One region of the Blautia sp. AM42-2 genome, then DNA from elsewhere that is predicted to be linked to it. Evidence: riboswitches for the same ligand, from Rfam matches in the RefSeq annotation. Region 1 holds a riboswitch; the other holds the start of a gene.
What was found. Region 1 has a riboswitch for cyclic di-GMP ahead of DW915_RS04450 (ABC transporter substrate-binding protein). Riboswitches for the same ligand answer to the same signal wherever they lie in the genome.

Region 1 (3,430 bases):
TGCATCTTCCTGCGCTTTCTTTATATAATCACGGATCTCGTCTTCACCGGAAATATTCTGCAGATTCTCGCCCCAAATATGGAGGTAAGTCAGGTTCTTATTTGTCAGTTCTCTCAGCATCTGATCAGACTGATGAAGAACTTCCGTCAGATGAGAAACACTTTCCTCGTAAATAGATTTCGACATAAACTTATAATATCGGAAAACAGCCAGAACAACTCCTATAAAGAGAAGAAGAAAAGCAACTATTCTTAATCCTTTTTTCCTGACAGGTTTCTTTCTATTTCTATTATAATTCTTAACATCCATTTTTCTCACCTCAGGGTTATGTAATCTTCAGGTTCTGCAAGAACGGCATTACCACCTGAAACATATGCTGTCCAGGTATCTTTCACAGATGTAGCTCCTCCATCAAATATCATATTTTCATCTACAGGATAAGTTTCCATATGCTGCGGTGTGGCAAGACAGGTCACCGTGAAAGTATCCTCATCCCGAACTGCCTTTCCATCCTTTGTAACTTTACTTAATGTATAGCCATCTTCCGTTTCATTAATTTCCACAGAAATACCACTAACCACTGGCAAAGAGCCACGGTTAAACGGAATAAATCCTCCCTCATAGCCTTCTACAAAGTTTTTGATTATTTCTTTCAGCTCAGCCCCACTCATCTTGCTGCTGTAAGCCGCCAGACCATTTGGCATGATCATGTCACCTGCCATTTTTTCTGTGTAACCGGCTTTCAGCACATTTCCCGTAAAGCTGTTTCCGGTTGCGATCAGCACATCTGACCCATAGATGCCACGTAGCGTGTTTGCCATAACAGAATATGCTGCATTTCCTCCACTGCTGTGGAAACGGTTGGAATACGACTTCTGTGAATCCAGCACGATATCCTCAGAAGCAGTTTCTTCCTCAAGAAGCTGAGAATTAAATGACTGGTATGCCTGCCCTGCATCGTATTCTCCTGAGATCATTTTGGAAACCACATCCTTGGAAACAGAGAAAAAGTCACTTGACGCAATACGGATATACATATGGTTTTCTTCGATCACAGGTTTTATATCTTTCAGATATTCCGTAAGCTGCATATCCACCTCCTGACTGTAGCTTAACAGATCCTGTCCATCACTAATGATCCTGTTCTGCGCATCCTCTGAAAACATTGTATCCAGTACCTCCATTGCTTTCTTTCTGCGTGTTTCATCCTTTGTCAGATCACGGTTTAAGGCCACCTGGAAATATGGCGTAGTCATAATCCACTTTTCACCGTTCTCCTGAAAGAATGGAAGAAATGTTGTGTTAATGCCCTGATCCTGGAACATTTTTACACCGAAAGAACTGCCAAAGTACATGGCAAGCTTGCCACTTTTGTACATCTCAACAACATCATCATAATTCATATTCAAATCTTCCTGACTAAGCCCTGTATCCTGAATAAACTGTTCCATACGTTCAAAAGCCTCTGGCCAGACGGTATCGTCCAGACCTTCTCTCTTTGTATTTTCCGAGTCACTGTAGACCGTCCGCCACTTGCGTCCTTCCACAGAAGACAACTCTGATATAGACAGACCCTGCAGTGTTTCCATACAGGTATAATCATAAGAATAGTCTGCCGTAAATCCACTAACACCCACTTTGTCAAATGCCTGGCAGGCGGAAACAAAACTCTCGTAATCTGTTGGCAACGGGATATCATATTTTTCAAAAAGGTCTTTGTTCACTACAAAACCATGGGCATCTGCACACACAGGAAGCCAGTTTACGCTTCCATCCTCGTTCCTGAAATTGCTGAGGTAGGTATCATAGACAGCACCTGCCGCATTGGTTGTGGAAAGATCCATCAGACTGTCTTTCAGGGGACTTGCATCATGCAGGGAAAATCTGCAGCAGGTTATAATATCCGGCAATCCACCGTTTTCATCAAGGAACTTGTAGAAATCCAAATCATTATTCCCTACAACAAACTCGACATTGATATCCGGAAGCTGTTCCTGGATATATGGTGCATATTTTTCATACAGGTTTGTGCTCCATAAATATACTGTGATTGTTTCTGCATCTTCTTTTTCCGCACTCTTCCCGCCACAGCTTGACAGAAGCGATACGGCTGTCACCATCACTAAAAATACAGACAAAACCTTGCTCCATTTTTTCTTTTTCATTACAAGTTCTCCTAATAGAATTGTTATAGTCACGTCTATGAAATAACACCGTAAAAAAGCACTGCCAAACAGACAGTGCACCTCATTTCATGCAACTGGCTGCCATTTTACAGGCCCTGTAGCTTTGCGTCCCAGACTTTCATCTGGTTTGCCGATCGTCCTTTTTAAGCTTTTAAACTTATGCAAAAAACTGATTTTATTATACTATGGCACTCTACTGTACACAAGAAAAACATTACCATTTTAACCTTCAAAAGCAAAAAAAGAACAGCCGATACATATACTCGAACTGTTCTTCTACTTCCGAAGTCCACGCAGCATTGCTTTTAGTAGAAATCTATCACAATCATAAACGAGTTCCTCTTCAAGAACTTTACGAAAGGGCCATGGCAAAAGCTAAATGCCGCTCTGCTTGATTTTTCTGCCTGTCTGTATCATACTGGACTTATTAACAGACAGGGAGGAATTTAAACCATGGATGCAAAGCTTATAGAGGAACTCAGACAAAAATACATCAAAAATCCTCCAGAGGGAATGACATCCAATCTGGTCAAAAACATGACAGACTCTGACCTTTTGGATATGCACTATTTTCTTACCGAGGATGATGACCTCGATGACGATGAATTTGAAGAAGGTTTTTACATCGACTTCTTTTAATCTATCGTCTGTTTTCTATGCCCGCTTTTGTGCGGGCTCTTTTTATCAAGAGTTCGACGAATGTCGAACTTTCCTATTATATAAAAAGAAAAAGCCGCTGACACGTTATCTTCTAACGCATCAACAGCTTCTGTCTTGCTTTGTTTCAGTGTATTATTCGGTTTTGCAAAGGTTTATTTGCTTTCAGCATTCTCCCTGATACGGTAATAATCATCCATATCAATGCCTATTTTTACCTTGGCATCTGGTTTTCGTTTGCCCAAAAGGCACACAGTCTCCACATGTGTTGTCACTAACATAGGAACACACATCCTTTACCTCGTCTACGATATGGGAACACATTTCTTTCGCTTTTTCTACTGCTTTTGATTTCTTCCCAAATCGTTCTTTTGCGTTTCCAATTTCATTTTTGAATCCTGTTTTATATACGAAAATGATTTTATAGGGATCTTTCTCTCCATTTTCATCGTAACCACCGACAATAACTTTTTCGATGATACTTTCAAATATTCCTCTGTCAAATTCTTCTAAAATCTGATTTTTTGACAATGCTTTTCTAAAATCTGCCAGTCTTCTTTGCAAGCTGCCTTCATTGTCATATTGTT
Region 2 (3,430 bases), on a different contig from region 1:
AATATGCTCGGTTACGCAACACCAAAGGAACTGTTGGACGCTTCTGGCGGTAATATTATCGGCCTTGCTCATCCGGATGACGTGGAGGTCGGACTTGCAGATGCATTAAATCAATATACTCATTCTGATCATTATGCTACTATTTACCGGATACGCTGTAAGGACGGCACATACAAATACATCGAGGATCGTGGACAGAAAGTGATAAAGGAAAACGGAACCATTGAACATTGGAATCTCATGCTGGATAAAAATGACTTCATGCACAAATCAATTGCCTTGGAAAGTGAAAAGAAAGCAAATAAAAGCAAGTCTGATTTTCTCTCCAGGATGTCGCACGATATGAGAACCCCGCTGAATGGAATTATCGGATTGCTGAAGATTGCTGAGAAGCATTTTGATGACAGGGAATTGGTTCTGGAAAATTTCAGAAAAATGCAGGTAGCTGCAGACTATCTATTGTCTCTTATTAACGATATCCTTCAGATGAGCAAAATTGAAGATGGAAATGTACCTCTGACGCAGGAAATCATCAACTTTGAGGAATTAAGTCAGGATGTTCTGACTATCATAGAACAGCGGGCAAAAGACAGAGGAATCCAGATGCAGTTCCGTGCAAAAAAGGAAGACCTTCGATATCCTTTTATTTATGGAAGTCCGGTACATTTAAGACAGATATTTCTTAATATTTATGGAAACTGTATTAAGTATAACCGGATTGGCGGCAAGATAATAACGGTGTCAGATTATACAGAAGCTGTTGACGGAATTACGACATATGAGTGGACCATAACTGATACTGGCATTGGTATGAGCAGGGAATACCAGGAGCATATATTTGAGCCGTTTTCGCAGGAAAGAGAGGATGCAAGAAGTACACAGCAGGGAATTGGACTGGGAATGGCGATTGTAAAAGGTCTGATTGAAAAGATGGGTGGAACTATCGAAGTTAAAAGCAAAGAGGGAGTTGGCTCAACTTTTATTATCAGGATTCCGTTTAAACTTGCTCCTGCACCAGATACAGTAAAGAAAACAGCGGCACAGATGGATATCAGCGGATTAAACTTATTGCTGGTGGAGGATAATGAACTGAATGCAGAAATTGCGGAAACGCTGTTGTCTGATGAAGGTGCAAATCTGACAGTTGCAAGAGATGGACTGCAGGCGGTCAGAATGTTCCAGGATAAACCGGAAGGTTATTTTGATGCAATTCTGATGGATATCATGATGCCTGTAATGGATGGGCTTACTGCGACAAAAACAATCCGGTCACTGAAACATCCAGATGCTGAGACAATCCCGATTATTGCCATGACAGCAAATGCATTCAGAGAAGATAAAGAAAAGTGTCTGGAAGCAGGAATGAATGCTCACTTGGCAAAGCCTATAAAAATTGAAAACATAAAGAGAATTTTGTGTGAATATTGTGTGTAGTGGTTGCAACTTCTCAAATCCGTGTACCTATTTTTCACGTTCTGTAGGAGATACTGATCAAGGAAGCCTTTGTGGATAATCTTAACGAGAAATTTGCCAATAAGGAAGAAGTCCTGGATAACCTCAGCGCTATCCGAAACCTGCTCTCCGGCGGTGAAAATACGCTTCAACAGCAGACAGCACTTTGGCAGGAAAGTCAGCTTCTGGAAGAACAGATTCAGGCACTCATCATGCAGAACGCACGGATTGCTATGGATCAGCATGGTAGACCATGTGGTGGTGCATAGCAAAGAGGACATCCGGGTGGTGTACAGGGATGGCATTGAAAAAAATACAGGTTTTCTATCCTATAATATTGACGTATAAAAAACTTCATGGTATTTTATTTTTGGAATAAATGGAAATTATTTAAAGGCAAACTTGCTGAAAAGCAGGGACGCAAAGCCAGAAGGGGCTAAAGTCAGAAAGTTTGACCATGTCAGCCGGTTGCTACTATTTCCATATATGAAGAAGATATGAGAACGGAAGAGATTCCGATAACTTTTATATGATATGGATATGTGGTTATAAAGAGATACAGTAGGGGCACTGGCAGATTTTGGCAGGTGTCCTTTTTGTATGCAAAAATGAGTAAGAAAACTGGCAGGGACAGGTTTTTTGTATACAGATAAAAGCAGGATGAAGAAGGCATAAGACGAAGAGAGGATTTTTATAAAATGGGAAATTATGAGGACAAAATATATTCTTTAGGTGAGGCTGTAACGGGACAGACACAGGCTATGTCACAGGCCGTACAGAAAACACTGGAAAATAATGGCGGGGTAGGTATAATGACAGGATCTTATGACCAAAACCTGTCTATTTTGTCTGTGAATAATCTGCTGTTGCATAGTACAGGATATACATTCGATACTTTCATGGAACAGACAAAAGGCTCATTGAGAAACTTCTTTTATGACGAGGAAGATAGACAGGAGCGAGACCGTTTTTTGCAGCTTCACGGAACAGGGGAAGCACAGATCCTTACAGCAGACGGTACAGTGAAAAATGTACGGCTTTGTAAAGAGGATGCAACAGATGAGGCGGGCAGACAGATCTGGGTTATGTCCGTACAGGTCAACTGGGATCATGTAAATTTGACACTGCTCAATGAGGCTATCTGTTCCGGTTTCTGGTATTTTGACTGTGACGAAAACAGTGAGATTGTGAATGCAAACTGGAGTCATGAATTCCGAAAAATGCTTGGCTATCATGACACTCTGGACTTTCCGAATAAACTGGAATCCTGGTCAGATCTTCTGCATCCACAGGATAAAGAAAGAGTAATGGTGCAGCTTCAGGCGGCAATTAAGGATAAGACGAACCAGATAAAATACCAGGTAGAGTATCGTATGAGAATGAAGGATAATCAATACCAGTGGTTTCGGGCATCGGCAGAAGTAATACGCCGTCTGGATGGTTCTGCCAGCAGGATTGCCGGGATTTTTATTAATATTGATGCGGAAAAAAAAGAGGCCATGCAGGCACAAAAATCTGCTGCTTTCCACCGGGCTTTTACGAAAGCAGACCTGTGTGAGTATTATGTAAATCTGGAAGCGAATACTTTTGATACCTTTAAGGTTGAACCGTCCCTGATGACAGTCTTTGAACAGAGTCATACATGGGATGAACTGATCCGTCATTTTGTGGATTCCTATGTTGTGGAGACAGATAAGAAGGCGGTATCCTCTTTTTACGACCGTGGTTATATTGCAGAAAGGCTGAAGGGTCTGGAAACCGAATTGGCTTTAGAGTGCCGTATCACTCTGAATGGAGAAAAACGATGGGTCCGCAATGTGGTCATACGTGGCGAAATAGAGGATTCAGAATATGCCATGATCTTTCTGCGTGATATCACAGAGGCAAAGGTAGAGAGCGCACGGCATCTGCAGATGGCAGCGGATAATGCTTCCATGGAGCAGATAATTCAGAGTATTGTGCGTCTGGTTGACCGGTT

Region 2: it holds a riboswitch for cyclic di-GMP, as region 1 does, so the genes downstream of both, DW915_RS06250 (response regulator) here and DW915_RS04450 (ABC transporter substrate-binding protein) in region 1, are expected to answer to the same signal.

Annotation. Positions count from the first base shown of each region.
Region 1 is NZ_QUIM01000002.1:288,796-292,225, reverse strand. Features, by position in the region: gene DW915_RS04455 (hybrid sensor histidine kinase/response regulator) at 1-309, opposite strand, end outside; gene DW915_RS04450 (ABC transporter substrate-binding protein) at 315-2,165, opposite strand; cyclic di-GMP riboswitch class I at 2,253-2,328, opposite strand; gene DW915_RS04445 (hypothetical protein) at 2,640-2,825, shown strand; gene DW915_RS04440 (recombinase family protein) at 3,045-3,430, opposite strand, start outside.
Region 2 is NZ_QUIM01000003.1:200,465-203,894, forward strand. Features, by position in the region: gene DW915_RS06240 (hybrid sensor histidine kinase/response regulator) at 1-1,434, shown strand, start outside; gene DW915_RS06245 (hypothetical protein) at 1,506-1,721, shown strand; cyclic di-GMP riboswitch class I at 1,838-1,928, shown strand; gene DW915_RS06250 (response regulator) at 2,151-3,430, shown strand, end outside.